3 regions of the Pseudomonas sp. A34-9 genome follow, and region 2 is predicted to be linked to each of the others. Evidence: predicted binding sites of a transcription regulator. Region 2 holds the regulator's gene; each other region holds the start of a gene.
What was found. Region 2 encodes FliA, which starts transcription of late flagellar genes. Its sites were predicted from a motif close to CTAAAGTTTNNNNNNNNNNNGCCGNTAA; they were not measured.

Region 1 (4,636 bases), 1.4 Mb from region 2:
CGAGCCAGTCGCGGACCATGGTGTTACTGGCGATGTCTTTCGCGGCAGTCAAAGGCTGGATGAGGATCCGTTCGATATCGTTGCGCGTCGCTTCGATGCTCGACGGCAGTGCTTGCTCGACCAGATAGCTCTGGGCGAGGCGGTTGACCACCAGGGTATAAATGCCAACCACAATCAGAATGCTGACCAGCAGGGCGGTGCCCATGCTGAGAATCAGCTGCCATTGAATACTGCGTCGCCACAACTGCATGGAGCACCCCCAAAGAATAAGTGGCCGAAACAATGCAACAGCCGTGCCGATTGTATACAACCCAATCGACAATCTATTCTTTGGTTGTGCGCAACCCCATCAACCCTGGTTAATGGTCTTGGCGATGGTGTCGACCGTGGCGCTGACTTGCTCTTGGTAACGGTCGAGTTCTTCTTTGTGCTTCTTCTTCATTTCAATCTGCTGCGAGCAGAGATTCATTGCCGCCAGCACCAGCAGGCGGTCGCCGATCAGCGTCGGGTATTTCCTTTTGGTGTCGTCCAAAGCGGCCTTGAGCATCATTGCCGCGTCCAGCAGGGTCTGTTCTTCCCCGGCCGGTGCCTTGATCGAATAGTCCTCCCCGAGAATGGAGACGACTTTTACCCCTGCTGTGTGGTGGTTCATGCGCTGACCGGACCTGCGTTGACGCGATCAACCAGGGCTTGAATGCGGGCTGCGGTGGCGCCGTGCTTTTCTTCCTGTTCCATCAAGCTCAGTTGCAGGCTTTCGTTTTCATCCTTGGCCTGGGCCAGTTCCGTGGACAGGGTCTGGTTGGTTTGCGCAAGGCTCTGGTTCTGTTGCACCAGGTCGCTGACGAGCTGTTCCAATTGGCTGAGGGATGCTTCCAACATTTTGATCTTCCAAGCGTTTTTCAAAGGGCGCGTACGATAAAGAAAAGTCACCACGGATGCCAGGGTTTAACCGGCGCAAGGCCTTGATTTTCCTGGCGGGCGAGCTTTCTCGCGAGTTTAAAAGACTGTGATCTGCCGATCTGGTTCCTGCACTTCGTCGCCCAGGACCCTCTGCGACAAATACGCACACCGCCTCAAGACTTTAGTCGTATGACCGATAAGTCATCCATACAGCAGTCTCCGCCCGCATGGATGCGGCCCTCTCTTGGTATCCGCCCCATGTCCCTTCGCAATATGAACATCGCCCCACGGGCGTTTACCGGCTTTGCCCTGATCGGCGGCCTGATGCTGATTCTCGGCGTGTTTGCGCTGAATCAGATGAGCAAAATCCGCGCAGCGGGCGAAGACATCGCGACTCAAAGCGTGCCGTCGATCAAGGCCCTCGATGAATTCACTCAACTGACGCTGCGCCTGCGGGTGCTGTCGTACCGCTTGCTGATCAACCGCGAACCAGACGTGCAGCAAAAAACCATCGAGCTGTTCGAGTTGCGCAATCGGCAGATCGCCGATGCCCAGCGTGCCTACGAACCCCTGATCGATGGCCCGCAAGAGCGTGCGGCCTATGACCAGTACGTGCAGCTCCTGGGTCAGTACCGTCAACTCGAAGACCGGATGAAAGCCCTGTCGCGCAACAATCAGATCGATGAACTGCGGCAGATGCTCAACTCGGACTTGCTGAGCAACTCGGAAGCGGTGAACACAGCCCTGGCGCGCCTGCTGGAGATCAACACCCAACAAATCGCCGAGACGGATAAAGGCGCGAGCGATCAGTTTTCGATGTCTTTCAACCTCGTGGTCACGTTGTTGGTGATCGCCACCGGGCTGACGCTTCTCTTCGCCTGGCTGCTGACCGTCAGCATCACCAAGCCGATTTCCAAAGCACTGGACGCTGCGGAAACCATTGCCGAGGGCAACCTGACTCAGCCGATCCATGTTGACGGCACCGATGAAGCCGGGCGCCTGCTCTCGGCCATGGCGAAGATGCAAGCGAAGCTGCGCGACACCCTGCAGCGTATTTCCGGCTCCGCCACCCAGTTGGCTTCGGCAGCGGAAGAACTGAACAGCGTGACCGACGAAAGCGCGCGCGGCCTGACTCAGCAGAACAACGAAATCGAACAGGCGGCCACTGCCGTCAACGAGATGACCAGCGCTGTGGAAGAAGTCGCGCGCAACGCGGTGAGCACTTCGGAAGCCTCGAAGAACGCCACCACCTCGGCCGGTGACGGTCGTGATCTGGTGCAGGAAACCGTCAGCGCCATCGAACGCATGAGCGCCGATGTGCAGAGCACTGCGAGTCTGATCGGTGATCTGGCCAATGAATCCCGCGACATCGGCAAGGTGCTGGACGTGATCCGTGGTCTGGCCGATCAAACCAACCTGCTGGCACTGAACGCGGCGATTGAAGCGGCGCGTGCCGGTGAGGCTGGCCGTGGTTTTGCCGTGGTGGCGGACGAAGTGCGCGCCCTGGCGCATCGCACTCAGCAGTCGACCAGCGAAATCGAGCGGATGATCGGCAGCATTCAGAGCGGCACCGAACACGCCGTGGACTCGATGCGCAACAGTACCGAACGTGCCGAGTCGACCCTGAACATCGCCCGTGGTGCCGGCATGTCGCTGGACACCATCAACACCGCCATCGTCGAGATCAACGAGCGCAACCTGGTGATCGCCAGCGCCGCCGAAGAGCAGGCGCAGGTGGCGCGGGAAGTGGATCGCAATCTGGTGAATATTCGTGATTTGTCGGTGCAATCGGCGACCGGCGCGAATCAGACCAGTGCGGCGAGTAACGAGCTGTCGCGATTGGCGCTGGACCTGAACAACATGGTTGGGCGCTTTAGCCTTTAAGATCAAAAGCCCCCCCTCACCCCAGCCCTCTCCCCCAAGGGGGCGAGGGGGGAAAGGGAGCAGATCGCTGTGCTTTTCAAACCTGAGTTCGACTCCGGACGTTCAGGTCGGCGTACCTCGCACAAACACCTCGATCAATTTGATCGTTCCCACGCTCTGCGTGGGAATGCAGCCCGGGACGCTCCGCGTCCCAAAGCGGACGCAGAGCGTCCATTGAGGCATTCCCACACAGAGCGTGGGAACGATCTGGCAGGGTTCGGCAAAAGCTTTTTGACAGCATCACATTTCAACAGGTTAGAATCGCTGGCACGCAGACTGCATGGTCAGTTTGTGCCCGTCTTTACGCTTCTGGAGTACTGCCTTTGAATGCGACGACCATCAACAGCCTGTTCTTGATCGGCGCGTTGCTGGTAGGCGCAAGCATTCTCGTCAGCTCACTCTCTTCCCGTCTCGGCATTCCGATTCTGGTCATTATTCTTGCGGTCGGCATGGCCGCCGGGGTCGATGGCGGCGGGATCATTTTCGATAACTACCCGACGGCCTATCTGGTCGGCAACCTCGCACTGGCAGTGATCCTCCTCGACGGTGGCTTGCGCACGCGGGTGTCGAGTTTCCGCGTGGCGCTATGGCCGGCGTTATCGCTGGCCACGGTCGGGGTGTTGATCACCACCGGGTTGACCGGCATGGCGGCCGCATGGCTGTTTGACCTCAATCTGATTCAAGGTCTGCTGATCGGCGCAATCGTCGGCTCAACGGACGCTGCGGCGGTGTTCTCGCTGCTCGGCGGCAAAGGCCTGAACGAGCGGGTAACTGCCAGCCTGGAAATCGAATCCGGCAGCAACGACCCGATGGCGGTGTTTCTCACCGTGACCCTGATCGACATGCTCGCCAGCGGCCAGACCGGTCTGCACTGGAGTCTGCTGACGCACCTGGTCCGCGAGTTCGGCATCGGAGGCGTGATCGGCCTCGGTGGTGGCTGGCTGATGTTGCAGCTGGTCAACCGCATTAACCTCGCAGCGGGGCTGTATCCGATTCTGGTGATCGCCGGCGGTCTGGTGGTGTTCGCGCTGACCAACGCCTTGCATGGCAGCGGCTTCCTCGCCGTTTATCTGTGCGGTCTGGTCATCGGTAACCGCCCGGTGCGCAGCCGTCATGGCATTCTGCATATGCTCGATGGCATGGCATGGCTGGCGCAGATCGGCATGTTCCTCGTGCTGGGCCTTTTGGTCACGCCGCACGATTTGCTGCCGATCGCCCTGCCCGCCCTCGGTCTGGCGTTGTGGATGATTCTGTTTGCGCGGCCGCTGTCGGTGATGGTCGGCCTGCTGCCGTTCAAGGCCTTCCACGGTCGCGAAAAAGCCTTTATTTCCTGGGTTGGCCTGCGCGGCGCGGTACCGATCATTCTGGCGGTGTTCCCGCTGATGGCCGGCCTGCCGAATGCGCAGCTGTACTTCAACCTCGCCTTCTTCATCGTGCTGGTGTCGCTGCTGGTGCAGGGCACGAGCCTGCCGTGGGTGGCCAAACTGTTGAAGGTCACGGTACCGCCAGAGCCCGCGCCGATTTCCCGCGCGGCGCTGGAAGTCCACGTCACCAGCGAGTGGGAGCTGTTCGTTTACAAGCTCGGTGCAGAGAAATGGTGCATCGGTTCACCCCTGCGCGAACTGAAAATGCCCGAAGGCACACGTATCGCGGCCCTGTTTCGTGGCCAGCAATTGCTCCATCCGTCGGGTAGTACGGTGCTGGAAGTCGATGATTTGCTGTGTGTTATCGGCCATGAACACAACCTCGGCGCCCTCGGAAAACTGTTCAGCCAAGCGCCGCAACGGGGCCTCGATCTGCGCTTCTTCGGTGA
Region 2 (4,636 bases):
CTACCAGGAAATACCGGACAACAAGCAAGTGACCATCGTTGCGACAGTAGGGCCCAACGGCTGAGGTAGTGGTTTATGCAAGTTAAGCGTTTCTTTGCCGCCGATATGCGTCAGGCCATGAAGCTGGTTCGTGATGAGCTGGGCGCTGATGCCGCCATCATTGGCAATCGCCGCATTGCCGGCGGTGTCGAGCTGACGGCGGCACTGGATTACAAACTGTCGGCGCTGGCGCCACGGGTTCCGAACATGGAGCTCGAAGACGAGCTGCGCAAGACCCAGTCGCGCATCGTCACCGCTCAGGCCGAACTGAGCCTGCGTGGCGAAGCCGACGGCAATAGCAATCGCCAGATCTTTGCCGGGCTGCCGTTGACGGCCGGCCTGCCGCTGACCGCCGCTGAACCGCTGACCGAGCCGACTTATGCCGCGCCAGCGCGCCCGGCTGCGGCCCCTGCGCAGTCTTCCGGCGGCGTGGATCCGCGTGCACTGGATTCGATGCGCTTTGAATTGAACAGCCTGCGCGAGCTGATGGAAGTCCAGCTCGGCACCCTGGCCTGGAATCAGCTGCAAGGCAGCCGTCCGGCGCAAGCCAATCTGTATCGTCGTCTGCAACGTATCGGTCTGTCCGGCCCGTTGTCGCGCGATCTGCTGGCGATGATCACTGATATTGAAGAACCGCGTCAGGCCTGGCGCATGTTGCTCGCGCATCTGGCACGGATGATTGCCGTACCGGAAGTCGAGCCGCTGGAAGAGGGCGGTATCATTGCCATGGTCGGCCCTGCCGGCATGGGCAAGACCACCACGCTGGCCAAGCTGGCCGCGCGCTACGTGCTGAAATACGGCGCGCAGAACGTCGCGCTGGTGAGCATGGACAGTTTCCGCATCGGCGCGCAGGAACAACTGAAGACGCTGGGGCGCATTCTCAATGTGCCGGTGACCCACGTCGACCCGGGCCAATCGCTGGTGCAAGCGCTGGATCCATTGCTGCGCAAGCGCGTGGTGCTGATCGATACTGCCGGCCTGCAAGCCAGCGATCCGGCCCTGCGCATGCAGCTCGAAAGTCTGGCCGGACGTGGCATTCGCTCAAAAAATTATCTGGTCTTGGCAACCACCAGCCAGAAACAGGTTCTAACCGCCGCTTATCACAGTTACAAGCGTTGCGGGCTTGCCGGCTGCATCCTGACTAAACTGGATGAAACGGCCAGCCTTGGCGAAGTGTTGAGCCTGGCGATCAGTCATGAATTGCCGGTCGCGTACCTGACCGATGGCCCACGGATTCCGGATGATCTGCATCTGCCGCGCCGTCATCAACTGGTCAGCCGCGCCGTCAGCGTGCAAATGCAGGAAGAACCCAGCGAAGAAGCCATGGCTGACATGTTCGCTGATATCTATCACAGCCCGACCAAGCAGGTAGGCTGAGGTATTCATGAACAGTTTTTGTACCTACATCGATGGTCTGCCATGCATTGTTCCGGTTGTGAACGCGCAGCCAGTAATGTGGCCTCCGTCTATGCAAGACAAGGTAAAGAAATAACATGGGCAGCATGCATCCCGTACAGGTGATCGCGGTGACCGGCGGCAAAGGTGGCGTCGGCAAGACTAATGTGTCAGTGAACTTGTCGCTGGCGCTGGCAGAGCTTGGCCGTCGGGTCATGCTGCTGGACGCCGACCTGGGCCTGGCGAATGTCGACGTATTGTTGGGTCTGACCCCTAAACGCACGCTGGCCGACGTCATCGAAGGCCGGTGCGAATTGCGTGACGTGCTGTTGCAAGGCCCGGGTGGCATTCGCATCGTCCCGGCCGCGTCCGGCACGCAGAGCATGGTCCACCTGAGCCCGGCGCAACACGCCGGCCTGATTCAGGCCTTCAGCGACATCGGCGACAATCTCGACGTGCTGGTGATCGACACCGCTGCGGGTATTGGTGACTCGGTAGTCAGTTTCGTACGCGCCGCGCAAGAAGTGTTGCTGGTGGTCTGCGATGAGCCGACCTCGATCACTGACGCGTATGCGCTGATCAAACTGCTCAACCGCGACTACGGCATGAACCGCTTCCGCGTGCTGGCCAACATGGCGCAGAGCCCGCAGGAAGGGCGCAACCTGTTCGCCAAGTTGACCAAGGTCACGGATCGCTTCCTTGACGTGGCCCTACAATACGTCGGCGCCGTGCCTTACGACGAAAGCGTGCGCAAAGCGGTGCAGAAGCAGCGTGCGGTGTACGAAGCCTTCCCGCGTTTCAAGTGCGCGCTGGCGTTCAAGGCGATCGCGCAGAAGGTCGACACCTGGCCGCTGCCCGCCAACCCGCGTGGCCACCTTGAATTTTTTGTCGAGCGCCTCGTGCAGCAAACGGCAGGGCCCGTGCTATGACCGCAAGCGGTATGAACTACTACAAGAAGTCGGCACGTGACGCGCAGTACGAACTGATCGAGCGTTACGCGCCACTGGTCAAACGCATTGCTTATCACTTGCTGGCACGCTTGCCGGCGAGTGTGCAGGTCGAAGACCTGATCCAGGCCGGGATGATCGGCCTGCTCGAAGTCTCGACCAAATACGACGCCAGCAAAGGCGCCAGTTTCGAAACGTACGCGGGCATACGAATCCGCGGCGCGATGCTCGACGAAGTGCGCAAAGGGGATTGGGCGCCACGCTCGGTTCACCGCAATACCCGTATGGTCAGCGACGCGATTCGCTCAATTGAAGCTAAAACCGGCCGTGATGCTAAAGATCACGAGGTTGCGGCCGAACTCCAATTGAGTCTCGACGATTACTACGGGATTTTGAATGACACCTTGGGCAGCCGCCTGTTCAGTTTCGACGACCTGTTGCAGGACGGCGAACACGAAGGGCTGCACGAGGATGGCGCCAGTGCTCATATGGAGCCGTCACGCGATCTGGAAGATGAACGTTTCCAGGCAGCGCTGGCGGACGCGATTGCCAATTTGCCGGAGCGTGAGCGACTGGTGTTGGCGCTGTACTACGACGAAGAGCTGAACCTCAAGGAGATCGGTGAAGTCCTTGGCGTCAGTGAATCGCGGGTCAGCCAGTTACACAGCCAGTGCGCGGCCCGTTTGCGGGGGCGTTTGGGGGAGTGGCGAGCGCGCTGAAGGCAGTGTGGGGACACTGCGAACGAGGCTGGTGCGGTGATGAACGGCACCGGTCTTGCTCTGTTGTGCTCCAGACAGTCTTCGAGTGCTGCGCCGATTGATTGAAGTGGCGCGTCCAGGTGCTGGGCGCGTTTAAGACTGCTTGGAGGTCGAATTGAACAAAGACATGAAAATCCTCATCGTTGATGACTTCTCAACGATGCGGCGGATCATCAAGAACCTGCTGCGCGATCTTGGGTTCACCAACACCGTCGAGGCTGACGATGGCGTGACTGCCATTCCAGTGCTCAACAGCGGAAGCATCGACTTTCTGGTAACGGACTGGAACATGCCGGGCATGACCGGTATCGACCTGCTGCGCCACGTACGTGCCGATGAAAAACTCAAGCACCTGCCCGTACTGATGGTGACTGCAGAAGCCAAGCGCGAGCAGATCATCGAAGCCGCTCAGGCCGGTGTAAACGGCTACGTAGTCAAACCTTTCACGGCTCAGGCGTTGAAAGACAAAATCGAGAAGATTTTCGAACGCATCGGCTGATGAACGCGCGGGGGAGCTATGGAGCATAACGAATCTTCACAGGGCGATTTCGAGTCGACCCTGAAAAAACACGCGGTCGAACTGGTCGAAAGCCTTGAAAAAGGCAGGTTCGGCGACGCTGTGCAACTGATCCATGAGCTCAATCAGACCCGTGACCGTGGCCTGTATCAGGAAGTCGGCAAGCTCACACGTGAACTGCACAGTGCGATCGTCAATTTCCAGATCGACCCGAACATGCCGCAGGCCGAGGAAGTGTCGCAAATCACCGACGCCACCGAACGCCTGGGCTATGTGGTCAAGCTGACAGAGGCCGCGGCCAACCGCACCATGGATCTGGTGGAAAGCGCCACCCCGGTAGTCAATGGTCTGGCTGACGAAGCCCAGACCTTGAGCGCCGATTGGTCTCGCTTCATGCGTCGCGAGGTCGGGGCTGAAGAGTTCCGCGAGCTGGCGCGCCGGGTCGACGGTTTTCTGTCACGCAGCAGCACGGACAACCGTGCGGTGTCGAGCAATCTCAACGACATCCTGCTGGCCCAGGATTACCAGGACCTGACCGGTCAGGTGATCAAGCGTGTGACCCAACTGGTCACCGAAGTCGAAAGCAATTTGCTCAAACTCGTCCTCATGGCCAGTCAGGTGGACCGCTTTGCGGGCATCGAACATGACCGTGCCGCGATGCTTGCAGAAAAAGATCCACAAAAACATCTCTCGCAGGGTGAAGGTCCGCAGATTCATGCCGATAAACGAGAAGACGTTGTGTCCGGTCAGGACGATGTGGACGATTTGTTATCCAGCCTCGGGTTCTAGAGTTTTGGAATTTTAGGTTTTTTGGGTTTTTAGACCTGTAGGAGCACCCCATTAATGAGCTTCGGCGCCGATGAAGAGATCCTTCAGGATTTCCTGGTTGAGGCCGGCGAGATTCTTGAGCAACTGTCCGAACAACTGGTCGAGCTGGAAAGCCGCCCGGATGACGCAGATCTGCTCAACGCAATTTTTCG
Region 3 (4,636 bases), 1.5 Mb from region 2:
TCCCTGTTCTTTGGATGAAAGTGGCTAGCTTGCCGGAGTTTACCGGGCAGGCAAACGTCTGTATATGTATATACAAATAACACACGATGGGGTGCTGAACCATGTCCGCCTTCTTTGCCGAACGCGCGCTGCTGCCTAACGGATGGGCCAACAATGTACGTCTTGAGGTCAGCGCCGAGGGCGTGCTGACCCGAATCCAGGCCGATTCCATCGCAGATGGCGCTGAACGGCTACGCGGCCCGCTGCTGCCGGGCATGCCCAATTTGCACTCCCATGCCTTCCAGCGAGCGATGGCAGGTCTGGCTGAAGTGGCCGGCAATCCGAACGACAGTTTCTGGACGTGGCGCGATCTGATGTATCGGCTCGTCGGAAAAATCAGCCCGGATCAGCTCGGCGTCATTGCCCGTCAGCTGTACATCGAAATGCTCAAGGCCGGTTACACCTCGGTCGCTGAATTTCACTACGTGCACCACGACAACAATGGTCAGCCCTACGCCGATCCGGCTGAACTGGCGTTGCGCATCAGTCAGGCCGCGAGCGACAGCGGCATCGGTCTGACCCTGCTGCCAGTGCTCTACAGCCACTCCGGTTTTGGCGGCCAGACGCCCAACGATGGCCAGCGTCGCTTTATCAACAGCACCGAAAACTACCTGAATCTGCAGTCACGCTTGCAGCCAATGTTGGCGCAGCAAAAGGCGCAATCACTGGGCCTGTGCTTCCACTCGTTGCGCGCGGTGACCCCGCAGCAGATCAGCGAAGTCTTGGCGGCCAGCGACAAACAATGCCCGATTCACATCCACATCGCCGAACAGCAAAAAGAAGTCGACGACTGCCTGAGCTGGAGCGGTCGGCGGCCGCTGCAATGGCTATACGAAAATGCCGAGGTCGATCAGCGCTGGTGCCTGGTCCACGCCACCCACGCCAACCCGGAAGAAGTCACGTTGATGGCCAAGAGTCGCGCCATCGCCGGCCTGTGCCTGACCACTGAAGCGAACCTTGGCGACGGGATTTTCCCGGCGGTGGATTTCCTCGCACAGGGCGGGCGCATGGGCATCGGTTCCGACAGCCATGTCTCGCTCAGCGTGGTGGAAGAATTGCGTTGGCTGGAATACGGTCAGCGTCTGCGCGATCAGCGACGTAACCGTTTGTATGGCGCGGATCAGCCGATGGTTGGCCGCACGCTGTACGACGCGGCGCTGGACGGTGGCGCTCAGGCGTTGGGGCAGCCGATTGGTGCGCTGGAAGTCGGCAAGCGGGCCGACTGGATTGTGCTCGATGGCAACGATCCGTATCTGGCGACAGCCAGCGGTGACGGGATTTTGAATCGCTGGCTATTTGCCGGTGGCGATCGTCAGGTGCGCGATGTGCTGGTCAATGGCCAGTGGGTGGTGCGCGATGGGCGGCATACGGGAGAAGAAGAAAGCAATCGCGCCTTCACCCAAGTCCTGCGCGAACTTCTGGGCTGACGCATAACCAATGTGGGAGCGAGCCTGCTCGCGAAAGCGGTGTATCAGCCAACATTTTCGTTAACTGACACGCCCTCTTCGCGAGCAGGCTCGCTCCCACATTTCGATTTTGCGGCGATGTTTAATTCGAAGTCTTGGCCATCTGCCGATCCGACGCCCGCCAGATCAATCGCGTGGTGTCATAGCCCTGCTGACGCGCCTTGCTCAGCAGCTCTTCACGCACCACACCGTTAACGGTCGGCGTGCGCGACAGCAACCACATGTACTTGCGACTCGGGTCGCCGACGATGGCGGTCTTGTAGTCATCGCTGACGTACAGCACCCAGTATTCGCCTTTCGCCACACCCGGAATCAGGCGTGAGAACCAGGTATCGAATTCGACCCAAAGCTTATCGGTCTTGCCCGGTACCTGTGGATAAGCCGTGCCCTTGACCTCTTCCCACTGCCACTGCGGTGTCAGGCAGCGATTGAGCACCGCGACATTGCCATCAGGCTTGAGGGTGTAATGGGCTTCGGACTGCGCGCAATTGCGCTGGAAGTACATCGGCAAGCGTGCCAGCTCGTACCAGGTGCCCTGATAACGCTTGAGATTGACGCTGTTGACAGTTTTCGGCGCCAACGGGTCGACGCCGGAAGTGGCGCAGCCGGCCAGTACCAGGCCGGCAAAAAGGATCAGCAATAACCGCTTCATTTTTCTTCTCCGTGGGCGCGAAGCCCCGGTTTACTTCAGGCCTTGGCCGGAAAACATCAGCACTTTGTCACCGGCGTACTGCACGCTGATAAAGCTGTTCTTGTCGCCCCAGGTGCAACTGGACATGCCGAGCGCGCCCGAGCAATCAGTCGGTTTGCCGAGCAGGGTTTCGACTTCGGCCTTGGCCATACCGGCCGAGAGCTTCGAATAGTTTTCCTGATTGACCTTGCTGCATGCGGCCAGCAGCACGCAAAACGTCAGAAGGGCGATAGATCGCAGCGACATGGTGTAACTCCTGGAACGAGGGGGGATGGCATGGTGCCAACCAGAAGCTTAGAAGAGAAAACCCTCATCTGGTTCCGTGGCCGGACGGCTATTTATTAGCCCGCCCGTCCGGCTTTTGTCGATAAATCAGACACTTTGTAGGGCTATTGAGCATTTCGTCGCATTTCACAAAACACGCCTAATCTTTGGCGCGCCGCGGTCGAAATAAGAGCAGCGCAAAGCCCCCGAGTGTGGCAAATTGCCGCCCTTTCTTGACCAGCCCCTTCGCGGTAGCTCATTCGATGACCAGAAACATGAAATTCAGCCACAAGATTTTGTTGGCTGCCGCCCTCGTGGTGGCCGTTGCGTTCGCCTGTTTCATTTTGTTCAACGACTATCGACAGCGCGAAGCCCTGAGCAGCAGCACCGAAGCCTCGATGCAGGAACTGGGCAGCCTGACCACCAGCAACATCCAGACCTGGCTGGAGAGCCGCATTCAATTGCTGCAATCGCTGTCGCAGCAAGTGGCGGTCGACGGCAACGCGCCAGCCAGCCTGAAACGCATCATCGACCTGCCCGCCTACACCGGCAATTTCCAGCTCAGCTACTTCGGTGGCGCCGACGGCGTGATGTTCTCGGTGCCGGCCGGCAACCGCGCACCGGATTACGATCCACGCGCACGCGGCTGGTACAAGGCGGCCAACAGCGCGCAGCAGACCATCGTCACCGAACCGTACATCGCCGCCTCCTCGGGCAAACTGGTGATCACCGTCGCCACCCCGGTGCAGCGTCAGGGCCAGATGCTCGGCGTTGCCGGCGCCGACATCGACCTGACCAGCGTCAGCGCGATCATCAACTCGCTGAACTTCGGCGGCCATGGCCACGCGTTCATCGTCAGTGCCGACGGCAAGATCCTGATCCACCCGGACAGCAAACTGGTACTCAAGACCCTCGCCGAGGCCTACCCGAACGGCGCGCCGAAAGTCAGCCCGGGCCTGAAAGAAGTCGAGTTCAACGGCAAGACGCAGTTGATCTCCTTCACCCACGTCAACGGTGTACCATCGGCCGACTGGTACGTGGCGCTGGTGCTCGATAAAGACACTGCGTTCTCGATGCTCAGCGAATTCCGCACCTCGGCGCTGATCGCCATGATCATTGCCGTGGTGATCATCATCGCCCTGCTCGGCATGCTGATCCGCGTGCTGATGCAACCGTTGCTGACCATGGGCCGCGCGATGCACGACATCGCCGAAGGTGAAGGCGATCTGACCAAACGTCTGGTGATTCACGGCAACGACGAATTCGGCGCGCTGGGCACTTCGTTCAACCGCTTCGTCGAGCGTATCCACACCTCGATCCGTGAAGTGTCTTCGGCCACCGGCCAGGTCAACGAAGTTGCCCTGCGCGTGGTCGCAGCGTCGAATTCGTCGATGTACAACTCGGATCAGCAAGCCACCCGCACCAACAGCGTCGCCGCCGCGATCAACCAGCTCGGCGCCGCCGCGCAGGAAATCGCCCAGAACGCCGCCCTCGCCTCGCAGCATTCGAGCGATGCACGCAGCCTCGCGGTCGACGGTCAGCAGGTGGTGGATAAAACCATCCAGGCCATGCAGCAGCTGTCGGCGAAGATCAGCGATTCGTGCGGCAACATCGAAACCCTGAACAGCAACACGGTGAACATCGGCCAGATTCTCGAAGTGATCACCAGCATTTCCCAGCAGACCAACCTGCTCGCGCTCAACGCCGCGATCGAAGCGGCGCGTGCCGGTGAGGCCGGGCGTGGTTTCGCTGTGGTTGCCGATGAAGTGCGCAACTTGGCGCACCGCACCCAGGATTCGGCGCAGCAAGTGCAGAAAATGATCGAAGAGCTACAAGTCGGCGCACGTCAGGCGGTCAGCATCATGACCGAGAGCCAGCGCGAGAGCGAAAGCAGCGTCGGCATTGCCAACCAGGCCGGTGAGCGTCTGGGCAGCGTGACTCAGCGTATCGGCGAGATCGACGGGATGAACCAGTCGGTGGCCACCGCAACCGAAGAGCAGACCGCTGTGGTCGAGTCGATCAATGTCGATATCAACGAGATCAACACGCTGAATCAGGAAGGTGTGGAGAACTTGCAGGCGACGTTGCGGGCGTGCTCGGATCTGGAGCAGCAGGCGGCGCGGTTGAAGCAGTTGGTGGGTAGTTTCAGGATTTAAAGCGCTCGGTGCCGTCGTCG

Region 1: P3G59_RS02315 (methyl-accepting chemotaxis protein) is a predicted target of FliA. The motif match lies at 1,073-1,100, and genes of this name have one in related genera.
Region 3: P3G59_RS01860 (methyl-accepting chemotaxis protein) is a predicted target of FliA. The motif match lies at 2,621-2,648, and genes of this name have one in related genera.

The regions. Positions count from the first base shown of each region.
Region 1 is NZ_CP119967.1:524,603-529,238, reverse strand. It holds gene P3G59_RS02330 (methyl-accepting chemotaxis protein) at 1-250, opposite strand, end outside; gene P3G59_RS02325 (cell division protein ZapA) at 350-652, opposite strand; gene P3G59_RS02320 (hypothetical protein) at 649-879, opposite strand; gene P3G59_RS02315 (methyl-accepting chemotaxis protein) at 1,159-2,784, shown strand; gene P3G59_RS02310 (potassium/proton antiporter) at 3,147-4,636, shown strand, end outside.
Region 2 is NZ_CP119967.1:1,895,580-1,900,215, forward strand. It holds gene flhA (flagellar biosynthesis protein FlhA) at 1-64, shown strand, start outside; gene flhF (flagellar biosynthesis protein FlhF) at 76-1,416, shown strand; gene fleN (flagellar synthesis regulator FleN) at 1,533-2,363, shown strand; gene fliA (RNA polymerase sigma factor FliA) at 2,360-3,100, shown strand; gene P3G59_RS08475 (chemotaxis response regulator CheY) at 3,267-3,638, shown strand; gene P3G59_RS08480 (protein phosphatase CheZ) at 3,657-4,445, shown strand; gene P3G59_RS08485 (chemotaxis protein CheA) at 4,500-4,636, shown strand, end outside.
Region 3 is NZ_CP119967.1:422,496-427,131, reverse strand. It holds gene P3G59_RS01875 (formimidoylglutamate deiminase) at 102-1,466, shown strand; gene P3G59_RS01870 (lipocalin family protein) at 1,588-2,157, opposite strand; gene P3G59_RS01865 (hypothetical protein) at 2,188-2,442, opposite strand; gene P3G59_RS01860 (methyl-accepting chemotaxis protein) at 2,724-4,616, shown strand.